Regions from separate parts of the Arthrobacter sp. Y3221157 genome, predicted to be linked through region 2. Evidence: riboswitches for the same ligand, from Rfam matches in the RefSeq annotation. Region 2 holds a riboswitch; each other region holds the start of a gene.
What was found. A riboswitch is a leader RNA that binds a small molecule or an ion and turns the genes downstream of it on or off. The one in region 2 is predicted to bind cyclic di-AMP.
Positions count from the first base shown of each region.

Region 1: it holds a riboswitch for cyclic di-AMP, as region 2 does, so the genes downstream of both, AC5RTT_RS12200 (aggregation-promoting factor C-terminal-like domain-containing protein) here and AC5RTT_RS08340 (LysM peptidoglycan-binding domain-containing protein) in region 2, are expected to answer to the same signal.
Region 3: it holds a riboswitch for cyclic di-AMP, as region 2 does, so the genes downstream of both, AC5RTT_RS11755 (C40 family peptidase) here and AC5RTT_RS08340 (LysM peptidoglycan-binding domain-containing protein) in region 2, are expected to answer to the same signal.

Region 1 is NZ_JBNHFD010000043.1:223-9,671, reverse strand. Features, by position in the region: gene AC5RTT_RS12240 (HNH endonuclease signature motif containing protein) at 1-138, shown strand, start outside; gene AC5RTT_RS12235 (zinc-dependent alcohol dehydrogenase) at 280-1,323, shown strand; gene AC5RTT_RS12230 (6-pyruvoyl trahydropterin synthase family protein) at 1,327-1,722, shown strand; gene AC5RTT_RS12225 (glycosyltransferase family 4 protein) at 1,727-2,821, shown strand; gene AC5RTT_RS12220 (nucleoside deaminase) at 2,831-3,334, opposite strand; gene AC5RTT_RS12215 (phosphatase PAP2 family protein) at 3,395-4,198, shown strand; gene upp (uracil phosphoribosyltransferase) at 4,211-4,846, shown strand; gene AC5RTT_RS12205 (glyoxalase superfamily protein) at 4,892-5,266, shown strand; gene AC5RTT_RS12200 (aggregation-promoting factor C-terminal-like domain-containing protein) at 5,329-6,063, opposite strand; cyclic di-AMP (ydaO/yuaA leader) riboswitch at 6,069-6,230, opposite strand; gene AC5RTT_RS12195 (hypothetical protein) at 6,409-6,585, shown strand; gene AC5RTT_RS12190 (winged helix-turn-helix domain-containing protein) at 7,308-8,171, shown strand; gene AC5RTT_RS12185 (SixA phosphatase family protein) at 8,235-8,762, shown strand; partial or broken gene AC5RTT_RS12180 (EamA family transporter) at 8,801-9,449, shown strand, end outside.
Region 2 is NZ_JBNHFD010000022.1:5,525-14,973, reverse strand. Features, by position in the region: gene AC5RTT_RS08385 (endonuclease/exonuclease/phosphatase family protein) at 1-611, shown strand, start outside; gene AC5RTT_RS08380 (NUDIX domain-containing protein) at 608-1,138, opposite strand; gene AC5RTT_RS08375 (DUF1918 domain-containing protein) at 1,189-1,380, opposite strand; gene AC5RTT_RS08370 (metallophosphoesterase family protein) at 1,455-1,961, shown strand; gene AC5RTT_RS08365 (glucose 1-dehydrogenase) at 2,050-2,943, shown strand; gene AC5RTT_RS08360 (DUF1810 domain-containing protein) at 2,947-3,390, opposite strand; gene AC5RTT_RS08355 (DNA alkylation repair protein) at 3,374-4,003, opposite strand; gene AC5RTT_RS08350 (TraR/DksA family transcriptional regulator) at 3,958-4,314, opposite strand; gene AC5RTT_RS08345 (aggregation-promoting factor C-terminal-like domain-containing protein) at 4,336-5,688, opposite strand; cyclic di-AMP (ydaO/yuaA leader) riboswitch at 5,968-6,138, shown strand; gene AC5RTT_RS08340 (LysM peptidoglycan-binding domain-containing protein) at 6,142-6,999, shown strand; gene AC5RTT_RS08335 (protein adenylyltransferase SelO) at 7,134-8,609, opposite strand; gene AC5RTT_RS08330 (APC family permease) at 8,606-9,449, opposite strand, start outside.
Region 3 is NZ_JBNHFD010000040.1:1,240-10,688, reverse strand. Features, by position in the region: gene AC5RTT_RS11790 (helicase-associated domain-containing protein) at 1-1,090, opposite strand, end outside; gene AC5RTT_RS11785 (hypothetical protein) at 1,102-1,335, opposite strand; gene AC5RTT_RS11780 (cold-shock protein) at 1,539-1,922, shown strand; gene AC5RTT_RS11775 (DUF3027 domain-containing protein) at 1,929-2,543, shown strand; gene serC (phosphoserine transaminase) at 2,626-3,756, opposite strand; gene AC5RTT_RS11765 (iron-dependent transcriptional repressor DtxR) at 4,040-4,735, shown strand; cyclic di-AMP (ydaO/yuaA leader) riboswitch at 4,867-5,086, shown strand; gene AC5RTT_RS11760 (M23 family metallopeptidase) at 5,097-5,918, shown strand; cyclic di-AMP (ydaO/yuaA leader) riboswitch at 6,047-6,225, shown strand; gene AC5RTT_RS11755 (C40 family peptidase) at 6,296-6,979, shown strand; gene AC5RTT_RS11750 (NlpC/P60 family protein) at 7,140-7,913, shown strand; gene AC5RTT_RS11745 (HNH endonuclease) at 8,203-8,703, shown strand; gene mobA (molybdenum cofactor guanylyltransferase) at 8,756-9,430, shown strand; gene AC5RTT_RS11735 (DUF6457 domain-containing protein) at 9,446-9,449, shown strand, end outside.

The sequences.
Region 1 (9,449 bases), on a different contig from region 2:
TACCCAGCCGAATTACCAGACTGGGAACCACCACAATGGCCCGCGGGAATCCTGCCGCCTGGAATTTTGACGCCGACGATTCTCCAAGGAAAACAAAGCCTCCTTGAGGACGCCGTTGTCGAGTATCTGTCCGGCTGACAAGGATTCTGGCGTGCCCGCCCCGCCGTACCACCGTGCGCCTGAACCGTCGCACTGCGCCGCCACCCGACGTCGCACATCGCCGCCACCCGGCGTCGGACTTTCCCCGCCCGCGGCTGTACGGCTAGATTCATCAGCAAGATGACTCATGCGCATGATTCCGTCCACGCCACTGCCTACTGGACCACGGCCCGGGAACACGGCGAGCTCCTGCCGGAGGAGCTCCCGGCTCCGGGTCCCGGCGAAGCCCTGGTGTGCGCCCTCTATTCCGGCATCAGCAAAGGCACGGAGATGGTGGTGCACAAGGGCGCTGTCCCGGCAAGGGTGGCCCAGGAAATGCGGGCACCCCACCAGGAGGGGCAGTTCCCGGGGCCCGTGAAGTACGGCTACCTGTCGGTGGGCGTGGTGGAGGAGGGGCCGGAGGAATGGAAGGGCCAGCGGGTCTTCTGCCTGAATCCCCATCAGGACCGTTACGTGGTGCCGGTCTCGGAGCTGACCCGGATCCCGGATGACGTGCCCACCCGGCGCGCAGTCCTCACGGGAACCGTGGAGACTGCCGTCAACGCGCTGTGGGAGGCCGGACCGCGGCTGGGGGACCGGGTGGCGGTGGTCGGCGCAGGGCTGGTTGGCGGCATGGTGGCCACCCTCCTGCGTACCTTCCCGCTGTCCCGCCTCCAGCTGGTGGACCTTGACCCAGGCCGAAAAACCCTGGCGGACGCGCTGGGCGTCGACTTCGTCCACCCGGATGACGCGCTGGCCGACTGCGACATCGTCTTCCACTGTTCCGCCTCACAGGAAGGCCTGGAAAGAAGCCTGCAGCTGGCCGGCGATGAGGGGGACGTCATCGAGATGTCCTGGTACGCCAACCGCGAGGTCACCCTGCCGCTCGGCGAAGACTTCCACGCGAGGCGCCTGTCCATCACGGCCAGCCAGGTGGGCGTCGTGGCCCGCGCCCGGCGCCACCGCCGCACCAACGCGGACCGCCTGGAGCTTGCGGTGTCCCTCCTGAAAGATCCGGTGTTCGATGCGTTCCTCACCGGGTCGTCCCCATTCCAGGAACTGCCCGAGGTGGTGCAGGGCCTCGCCCACGGCACCATCGACGCCCTGTGCCACGTCATCGAGTACCCGCAACACAACGCAGAACCGCAGCAGCCAGCCCCCATCCATCCCACAGACCAGAGGTAATGCATGTTCAGCCTGACCGTCCGCCGCCACTTCATGATCGCCCACAGCCTGCCCCGGGAAGCCTTCGGTCCCGCGCAGGCCCTGCACGGGGCAACCTTCGTCGCGGAGGTTGCCTTCCGCCGTCATTCGTTAAACGATGACGCGATCGTCCTGGACATCGGCGCCGCCGGAACCTTCGTCGAGGAGGTGCTGGCGGGACTGAACTACCGCAACCTCGACGAGCACCCTGACTTCGCGGGCAGGCTCAGCACCACCGAGGCGCTGGCGCAGTACATCGCGCAGGAAGTCGCGGGAAAAATTGAAAACCACGACGACGGCCGGCACCTGCAGGGCATCGACGTCACCTTGCGCGAAAACCCGGACGCCTGGGCCACCTACTCGCTGGACCTGAGCGCCTAGAACCATGCGCCGTATCCGCCTGCTGGTCCCCGGCAACATCCACCACCACTCCGGCGGCAATGCATATAACGCCAAGCTGGTCCGCGGGATGACGGAGCTCGGGGCCGACGTCGAGGTTGTGCCCGTTGAAGGCGCCTGGCCGGAACCCTCAGCCAAAGACCGGCGCCGGTTCGGGGGCATTATCGGCGCCTGGGGTCCGGAGGCGGAGCAGGAGCCTGCCGTGGATATCGTGGACGGGCTCGTCGCCGTCGGCGTCCCGGACGAACTGGAGTATGCAGCCAAGGCCGGGCGGCAAGCCTGGGTCCTGGCCCACATGACAGTCGATGTAACGGCGGATCCTGGCCCGGTGGAACGTGAGGCGCGGGCCATGCGGGCAGCCTCCGGAATCATTTCCACCAGCACCAGCACGGCGGCCATCCTGAGCGAGCGCCACGGACTGGCCGGCATCCGCGTCGCCCTCCCCGGCGTCGATCCCGCACCCGTGGCACCCGGCTCCCGCCCGCCCCGCCTCATTGTCGTGGCGGCCCACCTGCCCAACAAGGACCAGTTGCTGACCGTGGAAGCCCTCGCCCTGATCAAGGATCTTGAGTGGAGCGCGGCCATGGTGGGGTCTGACCAGGCGGACCCGGATTACGCGGCGGAGGTGCGGGCCGCCGTCGCCGCCAGCGGGTTGGACGACCGGCTCAGGATCACTGGCGAGCTCCTGGGCGACGCCCTGGAAGATGCGTGGGACGCCGCGGACCTGAGCTTGCTGGTGTCCCGTGTGGAGGCGTTCGGCATGGTGGTCACCGAGTCACTGGCACGGGGAATCCCGGTGGTGGTGCGGCAGGGGACAGGTGCAGAGGAAGCGCTCGGGCTGGCACGGTTGATAGACGACGACGGCGGCGCCAGGCTTCCCGGCGCGGCCGTGCCGCTTGTGCCGGGGGACCGGGAGAACCCCGCGAGGCTCGCCGGCGTCCTGCGCCACTGGCTGCGGGACCAGGCAACGAGGGACGAATGGCGGGCGGCCGCGCTGGCGGCCCGGGACCGGCTGCCGGGGTGGAACCAGACGGCAAAAATCGTCCTTGAGGCGTTGGAGCCCGGGGAGGCGGCGGGGTAGGACTTCCCGCTACAGACGGCTGCGGTGTCCAGCGAAGAAGTCACGGAGCAGTTCCGCGCATTCGGCTTCCCGCACCCCGGGGTAAACCTCCACCCAGTGGTTGAGCCGGCGCTCGCGCAGGACGTCGAACACCGATCCCGCGGCGCCTGCCTTCTCGTCCCAGGCACCGAAGACAACCCTGGGAATCCGGGCGAGGACGATAGCGCCCGCACACATGGCGCACGGCTCAAGGGTGACCACCAACGTGCAGTCGGACAGCCGCCAGCCGTCGGCCTTCCCGCCGTCGCGCGCGGCAAGCTCGCGCAGCCGCTCCGCTGCCTGGCGGATGGCCACCACCTCGGCGTGCGCCGTGGGGTCCCCAAGCTCCTCCCGCTGGTTGCGTCCGGAACCCAGCACGGCGCCGTCGGGCCCCAGCACCACGGCACCGATTGGCACATCTTCTGTTGCAAGGGCGCGGCGGGCCTCCACAAGGGCAAGACCCATCCACGTGTCGTGTTTTCCAGTGGAGACCATGGCTCAATGATAGTTTCGAAGGATACCCTGAGCCCGTGACGACCAGCGCCGGGAGGCACAATGAGCACCGTCCGTGACCGCGTTGACAAGTGGTTCAAACCCTATGCCGCTCTGTGGCTGACCATGATCATCGGTGGAACCCTGGTGCTCGCCATGGCACTGCTGGGCGCCGAGGTGTATTCGGACGTGGTGGATGAGGAAGGCCTCGCAAGCCTCGACATTCCCGCACTCGAATATTCGCAGTCGCTCCGGAACCCGGAAACGGATGCCGTCGTCACCGCGTTCACCAACATCGGCGGCGGGACCGGGATGCCCATCCTCGCGAGCATCCTCACGGCCTGGCTAACGTTCCTGAGCCGATCCTGGCGGCCCCTGATCCTGGTGGGGGGTGCGGCTGCGGTGTCCACCACGGCTACCACCGTCGGCAAGCGGCTGGTGGGCCGGACCCGTCCGGACCATACGGAGGCCGTGCCACCCTACGAAAGCACGCCGTCTTTCCCCAGCGGCCACACGCTGAACACCACCGTGGTGATCGGCGTGCTGCTGTATATAATCTGCCTGCAGTTCTACAAGCTGTGGGTCCGGATCACGGCCATCACAGCGGGCGTGATCTTCATCATCGCGATGGGGTTGAGCCGGGTGTTCCTGGGGCACCACTGGCTGACTGACGTGATGGCCGGATGGCTGCTGGGCCTCGCCTGGGTGTTGATGGTGATCCTTGCCCACCGGCTGTTCCACCTGATCAGGCGCAGGGAGCACGTGGGCCCGGCACCCGATTTTGAGCATCCAGTGGTGCGGGATGTGGTGGTTGATGCCCTGCATCACGACGGCCCCGGCGGGCACGGGAAGGATAACGCCGGGTGATAGTTTTGACGCATGCGAACTCTCGTTGTGGACCACCCGCTCGTCGCCCATAAGCTCACCGTCCTGAGGGACAAAAACACCCCGTCCCCGGTGTTCCGGCAGTTGACCGAAGAGCTGGTGACCCTCCTCGCCTACGAGGCGACCCGCGAAGTCCGCACCGAACCCGTCACCATCGAAACGCCCGTCAGCAGCACCGTGGGAACCGCATTCACCAAGCCCACCCCGCTGGTGGTACCCATCCTGCGCGCCGGCCTGGGCATGCTCGAGGGCATGACCAAGCTCGTCCCCACCGCAGAAGTGGGATTCCTCGGCATGGCCCGGGATGAAGAAACCCTGGACATCATCACCTACGCCGAGCGGCTTCCCGAAGACCTCACCGACCGCCAGATCTTCGTCCTGGACCCGATGCTCGCCACCGGCGGAACCCTGCGCGAGGCCATCAAGTTCCTGTTCAAGCGCGGCGCCTCGGACGTCACCTGCATCTGCCTGCTGGCCGCACCCGAGGGCCTCGCCAAGCTGGAAGAGGAACTCGCGGACGCCAACGTGACGATTGTCCTGGCATCCATCGACGAGAAGTTGAACGACAAGTCCTACATTGTTCCCGGGCTCGGGGACGCGGGCGACCGCCTGTACGGCATCGCCGGCTGAGGTTCAAGCCTTCCAAGACCATGGGCTCAGCCGTAGCCTGTGCCCATGGACTGGAAACTTGAACTCGTGTTCGTCCCTGTGTCCGATGTGGACCGTGCCAAGGATTTTTACGTCAACAAGGTTGGCTTCAACGCCGATTTCGACCAGCGGCCCACCGACTCCATCCGCTTCGTCCAGCTGACTCCGCCGGGCTCGGCCTGCTCCATCTGCATTGGTGAAGGACTTACGGACGCCCCTCCGGGGACCGGTTCCAACCTCCAGCTGGTGGTCAACGACATCGAAGCCGCGCACCGCCACCTTAAGGAGAACGGCGTGGACGTCAGTGACGTGGACGTGCAGGACTGGGGCCACTTCGTCTACTTCGCCGATCCGGACGGCAACAGATGGGCAGTGCAGTACATCCCGGGGCGCGATTCTTAAGCCCAAAATTCCCCGGCCCTCACGCACGGACAGCGGAAGGGCCGGGGAAATTCAGCAGGGGCTTAGTACCAGTTGTTGGCGTAGTGGAAGTTCAGCGCGCCACAGGGGGACTGGTAGCGCTCCTTGATGTAGTTCAGGCCCCAGTTGATCTGGGTGCGGTAGTTGGTCAGGTAGTCCGCACCGGCGCTCGCCATCTTCTCGGCGGGCAGGGACTGGACGATGCCGTAGGCACCGCTGCTGGGGTTGGTGGCCGTGGTGGTCCAGTCGGATTCCTTGGTCCAGAGCGTCACCAGGCACTGCATCTGGTCCTGGGCCCAGCCGTAGGAACCAAGCTGGCCGGCGGCGTAGGCCTGCGCGCCTGCCGGGTCATTGACCGCGACGACGGGAGCCGGCTCGGGTGCAGGTGCCGGAGCGGGCTCCGGTGCGGGTGCGGGCTCGGGTGCCGGAGCAGGCTCAGCCGCGGGGACGGGCTCCGGCGCGGGTGCGGGGGCAGGCTCGGCGGCCTGGGGAACAACGTTGATTTCGGCGGGGGCGGGAGACTCGGCCGGGTTGGACCGGATCTCGCTCTTTTCGATGCTCATCTGCGCATCGGAGTCCGCCGCCGTGGTGCTTGTGGTGGACGCCGCGGGAATAAAAGCATTCGTCGCCTGGCCAGCGGCGCCGAGGCCTACCAGCAGGGCACCGGACGTTGCGAGGACCGCGGCACGCTTGCCGAGGGTGAACTTCTTGCCTTCATGACGCTGGGAATCGCTGTCGGAACCCTGTTTCGGGCGCGGTTTAGCCGGGAATGTAAACATGATGAATCGCCTCTCACACCTGCGGAGTTAGCTGTCGGGTTCGGATGAGGGCATCCGGCCACACGGAAATATCACGTGCTGGCTTAACCCCAAGGGCAAATCAGTGCCCGGGACGGTGGGTCCCCCGCCTCTGCCTTCGATCAATCGGAATCCGGGAAGTGGCAGAGCTTGGCGTCATCCGGATATACGGCCCGAACGGGACCCGTACCCAATCGACGCTACAGGAGTTCAGCGCTTAAGTCACATTTAGGTAACGGACATCACGATGACGGCGCGTCGACTTGTGCCAATCGGCGCACAAGGGCAGGTCGAGGGCCGTGCGTCTGGCCCGACTGTGATGCGACCGTGACCATCCCTTCGTCGGCCGGGCCTATTCATTTCACTTTGGACAAGCCCATTCCGCTGGTTCCCTCCGAACCGGAGCGGGACGACTTCCGTGCTGAAGGGCTTGGTGACGTAATCCTCGACGTCCGCTGCCTGGCCCACGGCGCGGTCCTAGGCGGCGTCCATTGCGATGAGTAACAGCGCCGGGACCTCCGGTGTGGACGGGCGGACCCTACCCGGCAGTTCGAGCCGTCGAATTTGGGAGCATCGCATCCAGTGGTCACAGTCCAGTCGGCTGGTTGCATGCGGCGCTCGCAGCCGGGACGAATTCGGCCCAGACGCGTAGGCCAGGTGCAGGGAGCGGAGGTGATCCTGGGCCGCTGGGCCGATAAACGCCGGGCTTGCGGGAAAATTTCTTCCCTTGCTCCGCGCGCCGCTGGACACGCGCCCCGGCAGTAGGGGGCGATTTTGGCAATTCGCACTCACTTGAATAAAAAACTCCGCGGTGCTGCCTTTCGCGAAGAATATTCTGCCAACAGCCCTTTTCGTGGGGGCAAATCGGATAACGAATGTTATTCTTTGGCTCCCGCCAGAATCGTGATCTGCGCCACAATAGAGCATTTCGTCTCACAATGCGGACGATTCGGTCCATTGTTACTTGCAAGTTGCCATTGTTACGCTGCACACTTCCAATGTGAACAAGAACTCAACAGCACCTGCAGCCGCAGAATATTGGCCCAGCACATCAGCTGCTGCCGACATGCGCTGTTGTCGAATGCACGCCTGACCTTCTCCACCCCTCGAAGTTCTTAGGCATTCGCCCCCCAGCCCAGCGTCGGGCGCCCCTCCCCAGTTCGCATTGCGGGGAAACCCAGCATTCGAGCCGCGATGGCGGCCATTCACATTGAGGTAAGCAATCCATGTCTGTTGCATCCGGATACGTCCACATCTCTGTCCGTAACGCCGCCAAGGCGGGCCAGCCTTCCGGCCTCCGCCCCGGATTTGGCCCGCGCCCGTCAATTTCGCCGTCTTCCGGAAGCAGCTTTCCCGCCCAGGGCTACGCGCCGCAGGGCTACAACCCCAACTCCTACGGGCAGCTCCGCGCCGTTCCCACGGCCGACTCCGCTCCCGTAACCGCACCCACGCCCGTGGTGGCAGGACCCAACGCCGTGCGCCCGGTTGCCAATGACAATGTTGCCCGCGGGTTCGTCCTGTACATGGGCATCGACGAGGAAACCGCTGCGGCTGCCGGTACCTCAATCGCCAAGCTTGCCCAGGAAATCCGCGCCTACGCCCAGTCCCTGGTAACCGGCGCCGAAAGCTACGCAGCCGTTGCCGTTGCCCCCGCCGGCACCCCAGGTTCCGCGCTCGACGTCGTCCGTTCCACCTTCGGCGACCCCACGGTGAACTCCCGCCAGCGCACCGAGACGCCCCGTCCGCAGCAGCCGCAGGAGCCGCGCCCGTCCGGTGTCCTGATCGATCTTGCCCGCCGCGAAGTCCACCTCGACGGCGAATCGCTCAACCTGACGTTCAAGGAGTTCGAGCTCCTCAACTACCTGGTGGAGAACGGCACCCGCACCGTGGGCCGCGACGAACTGCTCGAAGGCTTGTGGCGGAACGCCGAGGAAGTGCCCAACGAGCGCACCATCGACGTCCACATCCGCCGCCTCCGCTCCAAGCTGGGCCGCCTCGCCAACACGGTACGCACCGTCCGCGGACAGGGCTACCGCTTCTACGAGCACCCGGAAGTAGTGGTCTGGGCCGCTCCTGAATACTCGATCTGACCCAGGTCTTCCAACCAGCACCCGGCCCGTTTGGGGCGGGTGCTTGTTCGTTAAGCTTGGGGCATGAGTGAGCACCATCTTCGCCGCCTTGTGATCATGCGCCATGCCAAGGCGGACTGGCCCGGCGGTGTGCCCGACCACGAGCGGCCGCTGGAGGAGCGCGGCCACCGGGAGGCGCCGCTGGCCGGGCGCTGGCTGCTCAAGCACAACATCGTCCCGGACTTCATCCTCTGTTCCAGCGCCCTGCGCACGCGCCAGACCTGCACCTGGGTGTGCTCGGAGTTGGGGGACAAGGCACCCACGCCGAAGCTGGAGGACGGCCTGTATGCCGCGTCCGCCCTCCGCATGCTCTCCGTCATCAACCACGTGCCGGATACCGTGACAACGCTTATGCTGATTTCCCACCTGCCGGGCGTGCAGGACCTGGCCATGCACCTCGCCTCCCGCGATTCCGACCACGACGCCTATATGGACGCGGCCACCCGTTTCCCCACCAGCGCACTCACCGTACTGGAGACGGAAAAGCCCTGGGCGGAACTGGACGGGCAGGATGCCAGGATCATCAAGTTCAAGGTGCCCCGCGCCCATTAGCCCCGGTTCCGGCGGGTGGTTCTGGCAGAGTAGGGAGCGTGAATCTCCGGGACTCCCTGCTTGCAGTGCTGGTGGCCGTGCTGTGGGGCCTGAACTTCGTGGCAATCGACATCGGCCTGCACCCGGGCGGCGTGGAGGTGCCCCCGCTCTTGTTCGTGGCCATGCGCTTCATTTTGGTGGTCCTGCCGTGGATCTTCTTCATCAGGAAACCGGACGTCAGCTGGATGGCGATCATCGGCGTCGGGGTCTTCATGAGTGCGGGCCAGTTCGGTCTCCTCTACCTGTCCATGGCGCTGGGGATGCCGGCCGGCCTGGCGTCCTTGGTCTTGCAGGCCCAGGTACTGCTGACCGTCCTCCTCGCCGCCGCGTTCCTTGGTGAGCGGCCGAACCGCGGGCAGCTGGCCGGCGTCGTCCTGGGCGTGGTGGGCCTCGCCGTGGTTGCCGCGGGCCTGAGTGCAGTTGCACCCCTGCTGCCGTTCCTGATCGTGCTCGCTGCGGCCCTGTCCTGGGCGGCGGGAAACGTCATCGCCCGGAAAGCGAAGGCAGCCTCGGGGCTGGGCCTGGTGGTCTGGTCCGGCGCCGTGGTCCCGGTACCCCTCACCGCGCTCTCGCTCCTCGTGGACGGCCCGGACGTGGTACTCGCCACGCTCGCCACCCTCCAGGCGCCCACCATCCTCACCGCGCTCT
Region 2 (9,449 bases):
ACCATGACGTCGATGCCCTCTGCCTCCAGGAGGTGGATGCGACCGACCTCCCCGAAGCCCTGGGGCCGCTGCATCTGGCGCATGTCACGAAGGGAAACCGCCTGGGCCTCGCCGTCTACTACCGCACCAGCCGCTTCACCGCACTGGACACCCAGTCCTTCGCCCTGAAGAAGTCGATGCATGACAGGGTCCTGGCTCCGGCGCACGAACGGCTGATTGGGGTGCGGGTGATGGACAACGACACCCAGCATGAACTGGTGATCGGCTCGTTCCACGCGGCGCCGCTGACCGCCTCCAATTCGCTCCGGCGCAAGCAGATCCACGCTGCCCATGCCGAACTGCTCAGCATGGGAAAAGGCCTGATGACGCTGATGGTGGGCGATTTCAACTACCCGTTCTTCACCAAGAACCTGGACATCCACATGAAGAACTCCGGGTACGCCCTCTCCCTCAGCAACCGGCGCACTTACACCAGGTACAAGGTATTCAAGGGCCACTTCGACTTTGCCACGTCCCTGGGCCTGGACATCCAGAGCGTAGAGACGCTGCCGCGCGGCAACTCCGACCACCTGCCCATCCTGGTCACGGCGGAATACGGTCCGGACTACTAGGAAGCCCCGCCGGGATACGGGCCGGCGGCAGCAAGCCGCCGCCTCAGGTCCGGCCAGGCGGCAGCGAAGCCGGGGTGCAGTTCCTTCCGCTCCACCTCATCAAGGGGGACCCACAGCAGTTCGATGCTCTCGGGATCGCTGATGACCGGGTCGAACGGCTCTCGTACCAGCACCACCACCGTTGTGTAGGACCAGTAGCCCAGGTCCAGGAGGGAAGTGAACAGCACGTCCACACCCTCTGGCGGAACCGCTGCCTCCTCCTGGGCTTCCCGCAGCGCGCCGGTCACGGGCGCCTCGCCCTGGTGGAGCGCTCCACCGGGCAACCCCCACGTTCCGCCGTTATGGCTCCACACCGCGCGGTGCTGCAGCAGCACCCCCCTGGGCGGATCGAACGCCAGAACGCCGGCCGCGCCGAAACGCCCCCAAAAGCGTCCGCGGTCCCCCTCCACCCAGGCGTCGCCCGGATCCCGGGGACCGGTGCGGAGGGGCGGGGTGGCGGACGCTGCGGAAGCCGGAGAATGATCCATCAGCCCAGTCTGACAGGTACATCACGCCCGGGCCCAGCACAGGCCGGGCCTCAGTTGCCGTGCGGGCGTTCGACGGCGAAATCACCGCCGGGATACATGATGGTTTCGTGCCCGTCATCAAAGCGGACCAGGTAAGGCGGGGTTCCGTCTTGTCCCCGCACTTCCAGGATCACCCCGTGGCGGTCCGTGGATCCAACATGCCGGCCGTGGACGATAATGCGGTCGCCCTGCGCTGCCTCCATGGCAATCACCTCCCAGCCCCCAGATTACGACTCTCGCGGGAACCGAAACAGGCCCAGCGTGGCAGGATTTCCCTATGCCGCTGAACATCGTCCTGGTTGCCGATACCCACATCCCCAAGCGGGCCAGAGACCTGCCCGCCCCGGTGTGGACCGCCGTCGAAAGCGCAGACGTGGTCTTCCACGCCGGTGACTGGGTGCAGGCCGGGGTCCTGGATAAATTCCAGGAACGCAGCCGGTCCCTGGTGGGCGTCTACGGGAACAATGACGGGCCGGACCTGCGCGCCCGCCTCCCTGAAACCGCGCACATCACCCTGGACGGCATCCGTTTTGCCATGGTCCATGAGACCGGGCAAGCCAAGGGCCGGGAGCTGCGGTGCGAGGCGCTCTATCCGGACACGGACGTCCTGGTCTTCGGGCACAGCCACATCCCCTGGGACACCACGTCCCCGGCAGGCCTGCGGCTGCTCAACCCCGGCTCCCCCACGGACCGCCGGCGCCAGCCCGCCTGCACGTACATGACGGCAAAGGTCGACGGCGGCCGGCTGGCGGAGGTGCGCCTGGTGGAGGTGGCGCGGGAGTAGTTCCGGGTTGGCAGGTGGCCGCCGGTTGCCTAGGCTGGGACGGTAAGCATACTTAGCTTCTTGGAATCCACCCAGCAGGAGGACCGCCATGACAGACCAGTACACTTTCCGGAATCCGGTCACCGCCTACGAGCACATTTCCCCGCCAGAGCAGCACCAGCCAGAGCCCGGGCTGGACGCGGAGCTGATGCCCAAGGCGGACCTGGGTGAGGAAACCTACCGCGGAACGGGGCGGCTGGAAGGCCGGAAGGCCATCGTCACCGGTGCGGATTCGGGCATCGGGGCCGCCGCGGCCATCGCGTTCGCCAGGGAGGGCGCCGACGTCGTCATGTCCTACCTGCCGCAGGAGGAGGAGGACGCTGCCAGGATTGCGGGCATTATCGAAGCCGCGGGACGCAAAGCCGTGAAGGTTCCCGGGGACCTAAAGGACCCGTCTGTGTGCCGGGACGTGGTGGATACCGCCGTGGCCGTCCTGGGCGGTGTGGACATCCTGGTCAACAACGCCGGAAAGCAGGTGGCCCAGGAGGACCTCGCGGACATCACGGACGAGCAGTTCGACCACACCCTGAAGACCAATGTCTACGCCATGTTCTGGCTGACCAAGGCAGCCCTCCCGCACATGCCCGCGGGGTCCACCATCATCAACACCACCTCGGTGCAGGCCTACAATCCCTCCCCGACGCTGGTGGACTACGCCACCACCAAGGCCAGCATCAACAACTTCACCAAGGGCCTGGCCCAGCAGCTCGCTCCCAAGGGGATCCGTGTCAACGCCGTGGCGCCGGGACCCATCTGGACTCCGTTGCAGGTCAGCAGCGGCCAGCCAAAGGAGGACCTGCCGGAGTTCGGGCAGTCCACTCCCCTGGGCCGCGCCGGCCAGCCCGCAGAACTCGCGCCGGCCTACGTTTTCCTGGCCTCGCCCGAGTCCAGTTTCGTGCTGGGCGAGACGCTGAACGTCAACGGCGGCAGCCCCACCCCATAGTTCTTATGCCTGGTCCTGCCCGGCGAGCAGTTCATCGGTGGTTTCGTCGGGCTGGCCGTCGAAGAACTGTGCAAGAACGGTCTTGAACACCGTTTCGCCGGGCGCCGCGCGGAGGAACAGCGTCATGGACGACTGCAGCTTGCGGGCGTCAATGCCACCCAGAATATCCTCGGCCGTGCGCCCGGCGTGGTTGGTCAAGGCCTGTGCGCACTCCAGCAGGCGCGGACCCAGCACGTCGTGCTCAAGGTATCCCCGGGCTTCGTCCAGTGACCTGATGGCATACTTCCGCGAGGTGGCGCTCTGCCCCAGCCCGGCGATCTGCGGAAAGACGAACCACATCCAGTGGCCGCTCTTGCTGCCCAGCTGCAGTTCGGACAAGGCCTGCTCATATGTCCCGCCGCTGTCCTGTGCAGCGACGAAGCGTTCAAGGTCATAGGGATCGTTCATGGATGTCTCCTTGTCGGGGGGTGTTGGGACCGGGCGGGAAGCCGGCGCCGGGCGGCCGCCCAAGTACTGCTGCAGCCTGGCGCAGGCTGGCATGCGGGTCCTGGGCCCACCGCGCCAGCACCACATCGGCGCGCTGCCTGTCGCGCTCCGGCAGCCCGGCTAGCAGCGGCGCCACCACATCGGCCACCAGGGGTCCTTCCAGTTCCGCCGTGGAGGCGGAGCGGAGGAACCCTTCGATCCGGGTCAGGTCCGAGTGGCGCAGCCATCCGGCCTTGGCTTGGAGCAGCACCACGGCAGCCAGCCGCCGCTCGAAGACCGGCCGTTGGCCAGGTTTAGGCCGGCCCCAGAGGACTGAGGCCAGCTGGACGGCGGCATCGTGGTCCAGGGCTTTAAATTTCCGCAGCGCATCACTGACGGTTCCCCGGACAGCGCCTATGGAAGATCCGTAGGAGGCGAGGACCCCGCCCAGCCGGGTGGCGACGTCGTCCGCGCGGTACCAGGAGCCCTCGTTCTGCAGTGTACGGTCGATGAATTCCGCCGCCGCGGCAACAACCTCCGGCCCCGCCGTCACTGCCGGCCTGCCGCGGCGTGGTTGATGCAGAACGCGGTCCATGGCCGGGCTTCCAGCCTGCCCTCGGCAATGGCTTCGCCGCAGACGGCGCAGGTGCCATAGGTTCCGGCGTCCAGCCGGGCGAGAGCGGCCTCCACCTGGTCCAGGCCGGCGGCGCTCTGTTTCAGGAGTGCGGCCGCCTGGGACAGCTCGAAAGCGATCGTGGCGCCCTCGGGATCGTGTTCGTCGTCGACGTTTGAATTGAGCCGGGCCGAACTGGCCGAGGCGATGTCCGCGCGAAGGTCCGGAAGCAGCGCAGCCTTCCGCTTCCGCTCCTCCTCGAGCAGCACCCGGAACCGCTCAAAATCTGGCATGGAGAAAGCCTAGCGCGCTTCTCAGTACCAGTTCCTGGCTACGGAGTGGTCCCAGGCCGCGCAGGGTGTACGGTAGCGGTCCCGGATATACCCGAGCCCCCACTCGATCTGCGTACGGTAGCTGGTAAGCCAGTCGCTGCCGGCGCTTCCCAGCTTGCCGGGCGGCAGGGCCTGCGGAATCCCATAGGCCCCGGAGTAGGGGTTGGTGGCGGTGGTCAGCCAGTTGGATTCCTTGGTCCAGAGCTGGGCGAGGCACAGGAACTGGTCCTGGCCCCAGCCGTAGGCTGCAAGGCGGCCGGAGGCGTAGCTCTTGGCCGCAGCGGGATCGTTGACGGCCCCGCCTGGAACGGAGGGCACGACGACGGCGGGCGGGCCGGGGGTCGCAGGCGCCGGGGCAAGAGGGGCGGGGTTCGCCGGCGCCGGGTTCACGGGAGCAGGATTTACCGGGGCCGGATTTAGCGGCGCGGGATTCGCTGGCACCGGCGCTGCCGGGACCGGGTTTGCCGGAGCGGGAGGTCTTTGAGCACCGGCAAGGGCAGCATCTGCAGCTGTCTGCCGGCGCGCCTGCTCCTCGGCAGCCGCTCGCTTGGCAGCCTGGGCCGCCTCATAGGCTGCGAGCGCCGCCTGGCCTTGCCGGTATTCGCCCTCGAGCGCAGCCGTCGTGCCCTTGAGGGACGCCAGCTGCGCGGTCAGCTCTCCGCTGCGCCGCTGCTCTTCGGCGACCTGGCGGGCCACCGCGTCCTGGGCGGAACGGGCAGCGTCCAGCTTGGCCTTCGCCTCTCCGGACAGTCGTTCGCGCTCCGCCCTGGCGGTCTTTTCCTGCTCCGCCAGCGCAGCGGTGGCTTTGCCGGCGGCCTCCGCCCGGCTAACCAAATCCGCCGTCTTGGCTCCCACCACCTCAACGACGTTGAGCCCGTGGATGCTGTTGTTCTCCAAAGCTTCCAGTGCCACAAAGAATCCCATGGTGGTTCCGCCGGTCTTGTACGATCTGGCGGCCAGCGCACCAACGGCCTGTTGATGCCGCTGCAACTCCGCGTCCGCCTGGGCAGCCTGGCCTGCAAGGGCATCCACCCTGGCCGTTGCGGACTGCAGGGCGGCGTCCGCCAGTGCATAGTCGGCTGCGGATGCCACGGCGGCCGTCCCGAGCGCTTCGGACTCGGACCGCAGGCCTTGAAGCAGGCCTGTGATGTTCTCGATCTCGGCCGCCTTCCCGGCTTCAGACTGCTGCGCCTTCTGAACGTCTTCCCACGATGGGTACCCGCCCGGCGGAGCCTCATCCGCGGCCGCCGGAAGCAGGGCAACGGGGCCGGCCAGGGCAAGTGCCAGCAGCCCTCCCAACAGCGGGGGCTTGAACATGCTTCCGACCAGGCGCATAGCTCAGAAGCTTAGCGGGTTCAACACAAGGTTGAGGGTTTGGGCGGCCTCCCCCGCTACCTTTATAAGTTTGTGACATAAATAACAGGCCACGCCAGCTGCCAAATATCACGCGAGGTCAGAAAGGTGTGCTAGTACTTCCAAACGTTTGCTTAATATGATAGAAGCGCCTCGTATGTTACCCAAACGTGACAATCGCTGCGCGGTCGGGTTATGGTCTTCAGGTGTCCCTCCCAAACGGGACATTCCCATCAGTATGCCGAGCCCTGCCACTGACCCGGGATTCAATCGCTTTCCAGCTGGCAGGGACGGGGGAACCAAGTTTCCACGGCCGTTACGGCCTTGGGGTTAAGTCGATAGCGCCTCCGTCCATTGTGGGCGGTGGCCTTCGGCCGGGTATCTCCAACCCGAACCCGACAGCTCACCCCGCAGGCATGGGAGAGGCGATCACACGTGTCAAAAAATTTCCCTACCGCCCGTCACCGCGCAACTCCGGCCCGCTCAATCGCGCTCCAGGGCTTGGCTGCTTCCGCAAAGTCCCAGGCACGGACGCTCAGCCGTCCGGTGCTCGCAGTTGCCGCTGCGTCCGGCATTGCGTTCGGTGTTGGAGCTCCCGCCCATGCAGGCGTAACCGGCCCGGATACCACCGAGACCGCTAGCGTCCAGGCGTACGGCGCTCCGGCAGCCGCAGTGGCTGCCCCCGCCGCCGCAGCCCCTGCCGCCGGCAACGTCTACACCGTGGTTTCCGGAGACACCCTGGGCGCCATCTCGGCCGCTCACGGCGTCAGCCTGAACGATGTGCTGGCCGCCAACGGCCTGGACATCTCCACCATCATCTTCCCCGGTGACCAGATCACCATTCCGGGCGCCGGCTACGTGGCACCTGCGGCTGCTCCTGCCCCGGCCGCACCTGCCCTGGCGAACACCGGCTCCACCATGAACTATGCCTCCGCGGCCGTTGCCCCGGCTCCGGCCCCGGCCCCCGCACCTGCCGCGACCGGCACCGGCACGGGTGCAGCCATCCTGGCTTCCGCCTACAGCCAGTTGGGCGTGCAGCAGGACTGCACCGCCATGGTGGAGAAGGCCCTCCGCTCCGTCGGCAAGTCCGTCGGTGACCTGGCTCCCGGCCAGTTCTACCAGTACGGCACCACCGTGGGCACCCCCGCCCCCGGCGACCTGGTGATCACTGCAGGCCACGTGGGCGTCTACGCCGGCGACGGCCAGGTTGTCAGCGGCGGCGTGGACGGCTACAAGACCGAAGTCCACTCCATCAGCTGGCTCGGCGGAGCTTCCTTCGTCCGGGTAGCGTAGTTATCCCGCGCAACTGAAGCAGCCGCACCAAGAGCTGCGCACATAAGGGCGGCAGCCGGGAAGACCCCGGCTGCCGCCCTTGCCGTCTTCACGTGTTGCCACCGGGGCCCGCCGCCATTTTGCGGCTCAGCCTGTCAGGTGCCGCAGAACGTCATGTACTTGCCGAAGTCTTCCGGCGCGCCTTCGGCGTAGCGTTCCAGCCCTGGTCGCTCTTCGTAAGGGGCGCCCACTGCTTCAAGGAGCCTGGTAAACGGCTCCAGGTCGCCGCCGGTGGCCGCAGCGAGCGCCTCTTCCACCAGATGGTTGCGCGGAATGTACACGGGATTCACCCGGTCCATTCGGTCCGCATCCGGCTTCATGGACCGCCAGCGCCCGGCCCAGGCGTCGAATGCTGCCAGGTCCATGACCATGCCCCGGACAGGTCTTTCATTTCCGCGCGCTGCTTCGCCCAGGTTGCGGAAGAACCGCGTGTAGTCCACCGGGCCGTCCTTCAAAATCGCAACCACCCCGTCCACCAGTTCGGATGCCGCTTCGGCCTCAGGGCTTCCGGCGGGGCTGGCGGGCAGGCCCAGCTTGATCCTCATCCCGTCGAACCAAGCATCGCTGTACTGCCTGCGGAATTCGCCCAGCGCCTCCACGGCGGGACCGACGGCCTGCTCCTGGTCCTCGTTGATCAGCGGAAGGATCGACTCGGCGAGGCGCGCCAGGTTCCATTCGGCAATAACAGGCTGGTTGGCGTAGGCGTACCGCCCGCCCACATCGATGGAACTGTAAACGGCGGCGGGGTTGAAGTCGTCCATGAACGCACAGGGCCCATAGTCGATGGTCTCGCCGGAAATGGTCATGTTGTCCGTGTTCATCACGCCGTGGACGAAGCCCACCAGCATCCATTGCGCCACCAGCGCGGCCTGGGCCGACACCACCGCCCGGAAAAGCGCAAGGTACGGATTCTCAGCTTCCGCGGCGGCTGGGTAATGCCGGCTGATGGCGTGGTCCGCCAGGCGGCGCAGCAGCTCGAGGTTGTCCGTGGCCCGCGCATACTGGAAACTCCCCACCCGCAGGTGGCTGCTGGCCACCCGGGCCAGGACTGCCCCGGGCAGCATCTCGTCCCGGCGCACCAGGCGTCCGGTGCCGACGACGGCGAGAGACCTGGTGGTGGGAATCCCCAGCGCGTGCATTGCCTCACTGACGAGGTATTCCCGGAGCATGGGCCCGACGACGGCACGCCCGTCACCTGCCCGCGCAAATGGTGTGCGGCCCGAGCCTTTGAGGTGGATATCGCGCAGGCGGCCGTTGGCGTCAAGGATCTCGCCAAGCAGGAGGGCCCGCCCGTCCCCCAGGAGGGGTGAGTATCCGCCGAACTGGTGCCCGGCGTAGGCCTGGGCCACCGGCGCCGCCCCCTCCGGCACGTGGTTGCCCAGCAGCAACCGCACACCCTCCGCGCTGCGCAGGTAGCGGGCATCAAGCCCGAGCTCTTCCGCGAGGGCGTCGTTGAAGACCAGGAGCCGGGGCTCCGGAGCTTCCTCCGCCTGCCAGGGAACAGCCATGTCTGCCAGTTCGCTGGCGAAACGGCTTTCGAGGATGACCGTTGATTCTGCAGCGGTAGTCATGGGTTAACCCTATCCCCGCGGTTGGTCCGTCGGTTGATCAGCCAGGTGACAAACCACAGGATCACGCCGATCGCCATGAGCCCGCCGGCTATCTGGTACTGGATCACGTTGCGTCCCACCCATGGGCCGGCAAGGAAAGCACACAGGATGGCTGCCACCAGGGGCAGGGGGCCGGGCGAGGTGAAAAAGACCTTGCGGTTCGGATCCCGCTTCCGGCGCAGCACCAGGCATGCCACGTTTACGACGGTGAAGACGCACAGCAGCAGGAATGCCGTTGTGCCGGAAAGGTTGGCGACGATGTTGCTTTCCGGATCGCTGGCCACATAGAGGATGAGCCCCAGCGCCAGGACCGTGGAGAAGGCGATGCCCGCCCACGGGGTGCGGCGGACCGGCAGGACCTTGCCCAGGGGGCGCGGCAGGACCTGCTGCCGGGCCATACCGTAGATCAGCCGGCTGGCCATGAGCATATTGATCAACGCAGTATTGGCCACGGCGAAGACGGCAAGGAACGGGAAGACCCTATCGATGGGAAAGTCCGGCGAGCCCTTATGCACCACTTCGAGCAGTGCCGCGCCTTCGGCTTCGCGGATTCCCTCCAGTTCTGTGGGTGTGAGCACGCTGACTACGGACACTGCAACCAGCATGTAAAGGAGCACGGCGATGCCGAGGCCGGTCAGCATGGTCCGGGGGAAGATCTTCTCGGGATTGCGCGTTTCCTCCACCATGTTTACCGAGTCCTCAAAGCCCACCATGGCGAAGAAGGCGATGGAGGTGGCGGCGGTGACGGCGAGGAACAGGCCCTTGTCCTGGTAGTCGCTGAAGACGAAGATCTCACCGGGG
Region 3 (9,449 bases), on a different contig from region 2:
CCGCGAGCCCGCACAGTTCCAGCAGCAACCCAACCCGCGCCTGCTCAACGCGGAGCAGTTCGGCAAGCCGGCGCGTTTCCCGTACCCCCACCCCGCCGCTGCGCAGCGTCGTCAGGGGCTGTTCCCGTACGGCGTGCAGAAGTTCGCCCACCAGCCGCAGCGTCTCGGAGATGGCGCTCATCGCCGCGTTCCTCCGCAGCATGGCAGTGGTCCAGCCCAGCTCCGGAACGGGCGGTGTGAGGGCGAAGTCGTCGATGATCACGCCGCCGCGCAGGGACAGTCCCACGCTGTGCGGCAGTTCCACGTGTGCCGCATCGAGCGGTACCAGCAGGCCGCGGGCCAGGAGCCAGTCAATCGGCCCGACGTCGGAACCTTCCGTCGTGACGGAAGCCTTGCGTTGCGCCTGGGGGACGGCACCCATGGCCCAGTTGCGGAACCTGCCGAGCAACGCCGTCGTGCGTTCCGGCGCGCCGGCGAGGATACCCTTCAGCGCCTCGGGGGAGGACGTCCAGTGCTGCAGGGCGAGGGCGGCCTCCATGGGGGTGGTTGCATCCTGGATGGCGGCGCCGCTGTGGTGCAGTTCGGAGACCAGCTGGACCGCGCGCTGGGCAAACGCCGGCTGGAGGCGCACCAGTTCCGTGTAGCTCCGGCCAAGGCCGGCCGGGTAGAGTCCCACAACATCCTTGAGGCACCCGACCGGCAGGTAGTAGTGCTGCCTGGTGCCTGCGGCGGGTGTCCCGTGCGGCGGGGCCGCCCGGTGCACCAGTGCCAGTTCCTGCAGCCCGGCCAGGATCTGCTCGACGGTGGCCACGGTGGCACCGGAAATCATCTTGCGCAGCCCCGCGGCCGAAGCACTGTGCTCGGTATCCGTATTGGTGCACAGGTGAAGGGTTTCCAGCACCTGCATCTGGGGCCGGTTGAGCCGTTCAAGGGCCCGCTGGACGCTGACCCGGGAACTGGCGCGGGCAGCGAGGGCGGAGAAATCGGGAACAGCAGGGGACATCAGGTCCGGCCGCGCGGCGAACAGCGCACGCAACGAGTCGTCGCTGCGTGACTCCAGATCCTTGCCGAGCGCGCGTATGAGGGACATCAGTCCCAACGTTACCGCTGGTCGGGCTTTCCTGCCCGGCGCCGCCCGGCAACACTGTCCAGGACGAGGAAGAGCATGAGGAGAAACGCTACCGGCAGGCCATACAGGGCCGCGTACGTTACCCATGACGGCGCCACCGACCCGGCAAAAGCGAGGGCCATCACTGCTCCCACGGCCACCAGGGAAAGCACTGCAATGACTGCGGCCGCGATCATGATGGGCCGCCGGTAGCGCGAGGGTGTCATGAATGTAACGCTACAGCGCTCCGGGCACCCGGCGTGAACGCTGTTGCCTGGCCCTGTTGGAAGCGTGAATAGGGCAGCGGGCAGGATAACCTTGAAGGATATAGACCAACACGGTTTAGAGCAGCCATACCTTGAACCCGCACAACAATGCGGATGCGGTGGCGGCTGGCCGTGTCTCATGACAGCAGAAGAAGGTTGATTACGTGCCTACCGGCAAGGTCAAGTGGTATGACAAGGACAAGGGCTTCGGGTTCCTGGCAGGCGAGGACGGCCAGGAGGTTTTCCTGCCCAAATCGTCGCTGCCCGAGGGCGTGACGGAGCTCAAGGCCGGCACCCGAGTGGAATTCGGCGTGGCCGACGGCCGCAAGGGCGCCCAGGCCCTGGGCCTGCGGGTCCTGGACAAGACGCCGTCCATCGCAAAGGCCAAGCGGCCCGCCGCCCGGGACCTCGCACCGCTGGTCCAGGACCTGGTGAGCGTGCTGGACAATCTGTCCGGCACGCTGTCCAAAGGAAAATACCCGGAAGGCAACAAGGGCAAGGCAATCGCGGCTGCCCTGCGTAAGGTTGCCGACGAGCTGGACGTTTAGCAGCCGATGAGTCCGGAAGCTGAACAGCCGCAGACGCAGGTGCACGACGCTGCAGGTGCCGCGACGGCTCCTGCAGCGGGAACAGCCCCGGCGGTGGCCAGGAACGCGCCAAAACGCCGGGCAGGCGTGCCGGTATGGCGGACCGGCAAGCCGGACGCCTTCCTTGCCGGTGCCGTCGATACGGCCCGCACCGCGCTGGAGGGCATCACGGCCGCCGGGGACATCGGGCGGCACCTCGCAGCCAAGAGCGAAGGCGACCGTTTGGTCACGCACCTGTTCGAGTCGAAGCTCGCCGGCTACGGCGGCTGGCAATGGTATGCGGTGGTAACCCGTAACTCCCGCTCCAAGGTGGTCACCGTCAGCGAGCTGGGCCTGCTGCCGAGCGAGGATTCGATCCTCGCTCCTGAATGGGTGCCGTGGGCTGAGCGCGTCCGTCCGGAGGACGAGCAGCAGCAGGAACGGGAAGCCTCCGAATCTGAAGAAACCGCACCGGCAGTTTCCGCCGCGGCTGTTGCCGAACCTGACGCCGATGCCGGTTTCACGGAATCCGACGCCGCCGATGCCGATTTCACGGATGATCCTGCCGCGCCGCCTAAGGCGAGCGACGCCGGCAGCGAGTAACTGCTGAACGTTCCCTGGCCGGGATACACAAACGGCGCCGTCCGGGCGAAACCCGGGCGGCGCCGTCGTACTGAAGGAAAGGCTACTTGCGGAGCTGGCCCACCACGTAGTCGATGCTGGCCAGCAGTGCGGAGACGTCGTCAGGCTCGATGGCAACGAACGTGGCAATCCGGAGCTGGTTGCGGCCCAGCTTCCGGTACGGCTCAGTGTCCACGATGCCGTTGGTGCGCAGTACCTTGGCTACGACGGCGGCATCCACTGATTCGTCGAAGTCAATGGTGGCAATGACGTTCGAGCGCTCATCCGGGTTGGCGACGAAGGGGGTGGCGAACTCGGCGGCGTCGGCCCAGCTGTAGATGCGCCCTGCCGAGTCGGCTGTCCGGGCCGCGGCGAAGTCCAGCCCGCCGTTTGAGTTCAGCCACTGCACCTGGGCGTCCAATGTCACCAGGGTGGACAGGGACGGGGTGTTGTACGTCTGGTTGAGGCGTGAGTTGTCAATGGCGGTCTGCAGGTCCAGGAAATCGGGAATCCAGCGGCCGCTTGCCTTGACCCGTGCGGCGCGTTCCAGCGCAGCAGGGGAGAACAAGCCAAGCCACAGTCCGCCGTCGGAGGCGAAGTTCTTCTGCGGGGCAAAGTAGTAGACGTCGCTCTCAGCCACATCGACGTCCAGGCCGCCGGCTGCAGAGGTGGCATCCACCAGCACCAGTGCATCCTCATCCGCGCCTGCCACCCGCTTGACCGGTGCGGACACGCCCGTGGAGGTCTCGTTCTGCGGCCAAGCATAGACGTCCACGCCGGCCTCTGCCTGCGCCACCGGCCGGGTGCCGGGCTCGGACTTGATGATGGAGGAGGCGTCCAGGAACGGTGCCTTGTTGGTGGCGGCCGCGAACTTGGAACCGAACTCACCGAAGGACAGATGCTGGGCCTTCTGCTCCACCAGGCCGAAGCTGGCAACATCCCAGAACGCCGTGGAACCGCCCACGCCCAGGACAACTTCATATCCTTCCGGGGCGCGGAAGAACTGGCTGAGGCCCTCGCGGACTGAACCGACGAGGTTCTTGACCGGAGCCTGCCGGTGCGAGGTGCCCAGGACGTTCTTCGATGCGGCGGACAGCGCATCAATCTGCTCCTGGCGGACTTTTGAAGGTCCGGCGCCGAACCGCCCGTCCTTGGGGAGGAGATCGGCAGGAATAGTGATGCTTGGTTCGCTCACGGGGGCTCCAATTTCGGCGTGGACGCGGCTTAGGTCCGGACGGGTGGATGGTCGCTGGCGCGCAATCGGCAATGACTGCATCGAAGGCCTTTCCCATTCTGCCTGAACAGCTGATTCGGCGGGAACCGGGACCGTCATAGTCCAGCCACTGAGACGGGTTGCCGGGCGGCTTCCAACTATTCGGACTAAGTCAAAATAGGCTAAGCTAGCCAACGGACTACGTCGCGGTGAACAGCGATACGGTGGGACAACGCAAGGTACTGCGCTCGAGGAGCTGAGCTGGATGACGGATCTGATCGACACTACGGAGATGTACCTTCGGACCATTCTGGAACTGGAAGAAGAGAACATCGTTGCCCTGCGGGCCCGTATCGCGGAACGCCTGCGCCACTCGGGTCCCACGGTGTCCCAGACCATCGGCAGGATGGAGCGCGACGGCCTGGTTGTGGTCTCCGGCGACCGGCATCTGGAGCTCACCGAAGTCGGCCGCAAGCGCGCCACCGAGGTCATGCGCAAGCATCGCCTGGCCGAGCGGCTCCTGGCCGACGTGATCGGGCTGGACTGGGCCTATGTGCACGACGAAGCCTGCCGCTGGGAGCACGTGATGAGCGAGCGGGTGGAGCGGCGCATCTACGAGTTGCTGGACCATCCCACCGAATCGCCGTACGGCAATCCGATCCCGGGCCTTGCCGCACTTGGTGGCCAGCCCGCTCTTGCCTCCGCTGATACGGTAACGAGCCTCCTGGAAGCCATGAAGTCCTACGGGCCTGCGTCGGAGGTCACGGTCAGCCGGCTGGCAGAGCCCATTCAGGTGGAGCCTGAACTGCTGTCCCAGCTCGATGAGGGAGGCATCCGCCCAGGCGCGGCGGTAACCCTTGAACGTGTGGGCGACTACATCTCGGTCCGCGTGCCCGGCATTGAAGGCGCTCTGGAACTTCCGCCGGAGGTTGCCGCACACGTGTTCGTTCACGTTCGCTAGGAAGGCCGAACCGCCCGGTGTGAGGCCGGTAACTCCGAGATAACGGAATTGTTACCTACGGCCTTAAGCCCCTATAGTTGAACCAAGCGTTGATACAAAAGCGTTACCTGATCCGGAGCCGAGCTCTGCCAGCGGATCGGGAGCACGAGTCACTAACTGGCAGAGGCGGGGGAACCACAAGCGGCAGCGGGGGACTGCCTTGGGGTGAAGTCCGTCAGCAGCAAGCCTCTTCCAGTGAAGGAATCCCTCAGCGGATATCTCTGTGCCGAAGCTTGCTTACGGCGGACCGGGTCTTTGAACTCTCTGACCCGAATCCGACAGCTAACTTCGCAGGCTTTCCAGAGAGGAATCCTTCTTGTCCATGCAGACCTCCAGGGGGCGCCGCCGCGCCGCTGGCCCCGCTTCGGCGCCGCGCGTCGCCGAAGTCATCCACACGGAGCGCCCCCGCGATCTCCACCGTGATGCGCGGCGCCGTCGGGGTCCGTTCCGGCAGATCACCGAGTTCGCCTCGGCGAGCGGCATCGGCCAGAAAGCCGGCATGGCACTGGCTGCCACCGGTTTGGTGCTCACCGTGACTGTTCCGGCGACCAGCCCGGTCATGGCCACCGACGGGGCTGGCCTTGCGCCTGTTGCGGCCACCGCTGTCACCCCGCAGCCCGCTATCTCCGCCGAAGCCGGAGCGCAGATCGACTTCAGCCGCTCGGCCGTAGTGACCCAGGCGGATCCGGACGGCAAGCTCAAGCAGCTCCTGAGCGCTCAGTCCGCCGGCGCCGTTTCCCGCGCCGCATCCACCGGAAGCCTGGGCGCCCCGCTGGCGTCGCTGACCACAGCCTCGCCCTTCGGTTACCGCGTCAGCCCCATCACGGGCGGATCCGGCGACTTCCACCGCGGGCAGGACTACGTTGCCCAGTGCGGGACCTCGGTTCTCGCGGCCGCCACCGGCACCGTGACGTTCGTCGGCTGGCACCAGTTCGGCGGCGGAAACCGTGTGGTGATCGACCACGGAAACGGCCTGGAGACCACGTACAACCACCTCTCGTCCTTCAATGTGACTGAGGGCCAGACTGTCTCGCGCGGCGAGGTTGTGGCACTGAGCGGAACCACCGGAGCCTCCACCGGATGCCACCTGCACTTTGAGGTGCAGGTCAACGGCGAAGTAGTGGATCCGACGGGCTGGCTCTAGTCAAATGATTGCTGACTCTCGAATTGCCGTGACCAGCCGTGACCTGAATGTGACATTCAGTCAAAACTCCTGTACCGTCTAACTCGCGTCAACTTTTCCGAAGTTGACGCTCTTGTGCGGATTGCCTAACTCTGCCACCGCTCAAGGTCCGTTCGCATTTCATCGTCTGGCAGGGGCGGGGGAACCAATTTTGGCCTTCTTCACGGAAGGCCTTGGGGTTAAGTCGCAAAGCTTCCTTGAAGCGCCGCGGCCGGGTGACTCCCATCCGAATCCGACAGCTCACCTCGCAGGCATTGGGAGAGGCTACCTTCGTGTCTTCACGCCATAATTCTGCGCGCCACCGTGCGCAACCGGTCCGTACCAACCCTTTGGACGCCGTGTCCAAGGCTGTTAGTGCCAACGCCGGGACAGTTGGTCGCCAGGCTGCTGTTGTTGCAGCCGCTTCCGGCCTTGTCCTTGCCATGGGACTGCCGGCCACCGCGGACACCACCGCCGGTGTCTCCGCTTCCACCGAGTCCGGTTCCGCGCAGACAGCACTTGCAGTCACCGCAGCACCTACCGCCACCGTTTCCTTCGAGCGCCCGGTGGTCACCACCGTCGCCGCCCCCGTTGTTGAACGCGTGACCGTGCTGTCAACCTCCGACGACGAGGACGAGACCGCCACCTCCGCCGAGTCAACCGCGTCAACCGCGGCAGAAAAGGTTGTTGCGACTGCCGCTTCTGCGGCCACCACCGGCCTCGCCGCCATTGCCTACACCGGCATTGGCAGCCCCTACGTCTGGGGTGGCACCAGCCCCACCTCCGGTTGGGACTGCTCGGGCTTTACCCAGTGGGTTTACGCCCAGGCCGGCATCAGCATCCCCCGCGTGAACGCATGGACCGCCATGACCCCCACCTCCACCCCCCAGCCGGGTGACCTGGTGATGCAGAACGGCGGCGCGCACGTCGGCATCTACGTCGGCAACGGCATGATGATCAGCGCACTCAACCCCTCCCAGGGCACTCTGCTGCACTCCGTCGCCGCCACCGGCACCTCCTCCTTCTACACCCTCGCAGGCTAATAGTTCTTGGGGCTTCGGCCCCGGGAACTATTTCTTTGCCCGCACTTTTTCGCTAAACCACCATCCCCGTTCGGGGCGCGCCGACGTACCCCCAAGATGCCGGCGCGTCCAAAACTCTCGGGTTGCCCACAGGCCCCGAGGTAATCGAAAGAGAGAACTGATGACTACTCGTGCTACCGCACGGCACCGTGCCGAGGTCACCAAAACCAGCTCGATCGCCGTCATTGCCAAGGCTGTGGGCGACAACGCCGGCGGCGTAGGTCGCCAGGCCGCCGTGATCGCTGCCGCCTCCGGCCTGGTGCTGACCAGCGGCGTCGCCGCCAACGCTGCCGACGCCAACATCCAGCGTGACTCCGCTCCGGCGTCCGCCCTGGAAGTTGAATCGGCCATCGAAGCTCCCATCTCCGCTGCTTCCACCATCGCCATCACCTACGAGAAGCCTGCCGTCACCACCACGCCGGCGCCCGTGGTCGTGGAAGAGCCCGAGGTTGAGGTAGAGGAAGCCGCGCCGGCGGCCCCTGCCCCGGTTGCCCAGACCGCTCCCGCTCCGAAGGTCACCGCCAAGGTTTCTGCTGCGTCTGCTCCTGCCGCTCCGGCTTCCGCCAGCGGCAAGGGTGCAGCCATCCTGTCCGCCGCCTACGCCCAGCTGGGTGTCATGCAGGACTGCACCATGCTGGTGACCAACTCCCTGGCGGCCGTTGGCATCAACTTCCACGATTGGCCTGCAGGCTACCTGTCACTGGGCCGCACGGTGAGCGCTGCCGAAGCCCAGCCCGGCGACCTGATCTACTACGCTGACGGCGGCGCCGGCATGGCGCACATTGCTGTCTACGCAGGCAACGGCCAGGCGGTCCACGGCGGCTACAACGGCAACCAGACGGTTGTCTTCAGCGCCAACGTTGGCTCCGGCCCGGTTTTCATCCGCGTCAACTAGACCCCGCGTCCCCGGCCGGCGCCCTCGACGGCCGGGGATGGAGAAAGGACCTCTGCCCACAAAGCAGGGGTCCTTTCCCTTTTAAGGGAAGCAGGCGGGGCCTGCGGCCGGTCCGTGCGGAGGGCTCCAGGAGATGCCTGCCAGCTGACGGATCAAATGCCTTCCCGAGGGCGATTAGCTGATAGTGCGCTTCTGTGTTTACTCTTGTGGTGTCGATCCATAGCCCGGACATGCCGAGGGCAGCCGGCCCTCGTGCCCCTGACGGGTGCGGCCGTGAAGAGGTACGTGCATGCGCACTCTCGTTCTGAATGCTGGATATGAACCGCTGGCGGTTGTCACTTTCCGTCGGGCGCTGGTGCTTGTGCTCACGGGCAAGGCGAGCGTGGTGGCCGAAGGGGACGACCCCGTGGTGGGGCCACAGGAAATACTGGGCCGCCCCTCGGTGATCCTCCTCAACCGCTACATCCGCCCGCGCTACAACCAGGCCACCGCCGTCAGCCGACGGGGTGTGCTGAGACGGGACGGGCACAAGTGTGCCTACTGCGGCAAGGCTGCGCACACGATCGACCATGTCCACCCAAAATCACGCGGCGGAGCCGACTCCTGGGAAAACCTCGTGGCTGCCTGCCTCCGCTGCAACAACGCCAAGGGTGACCATACGCCCGCGGAAATGGGCTGGAAGCTGCGCTTCGTTCCGGAGCCTCCGCGCGGCACCATCTGGCAGATCAAGGAGCTGGAGAAGCCCACCCCCGCGTGGGACCCCTTCCTGCTGCCCGAGCGCGCTGCCTGACCGGTCCTTCCCTGTTTGTGCGTCCCTGCCTGCCGCTGGCTAGGCTGGAACGGTGCAAGAGCCAATGCCGCATTTCGATGCCCTGATCCTCGCCGGAGGCCGGTCCTCCCGACTCGGCGGAGTGCCGAAACAGCACCTGCTTTTCGGCGGTGCCACCTTGCTGGAACGATCCCTTGATGCGGCGTCCGGTGCGCGCCGGACTGTGGTGGTCGGTCCGGATCCGGGGCGCCTGCCGGAGGGCGTTCTGTCCTGCCGGGAGCAGCCAGAGTTTGCAGGCCCCGCCGCCGCCATTGCTGCGGGGCTGGAGGTGCTGTCAAGGGCTGGCGGAGAAGCGGAGTACACGCTGGTGCTGGCCTGCGACATGCCGTTGGTGTCGGATGCCGTGGCCCGCCTCTCCTCTGCGCTGGCAGCGGAACTGGCTGGCGGCGGTGCCGGCAGGCCCGACGTGGTTATGGCCGCATCTGACGATGGCACTCCCCAAGGCAGGGCCCAGCCGCTGGCGGGTTTTTACCGCACGGCCGTGCTAAAAAAAGCCGTGCACGAGCTCGCCGCCAGGGGAGCCTTAATCAACGGCTCTGTCCGCTCCCTCCTTGCTAGTCTGGACGTGCAGCTTGTCACCGTATCCGCCGCCTCAACAGCTGATGTGGATACGTGGGACGATGCTGCCGCGCTAGGGATTTCCGCCGGCCACCACGACGATGACCAGGGCCGGCGCAGCCGCAGTTAACTTGGGAGGCAGTTCATGA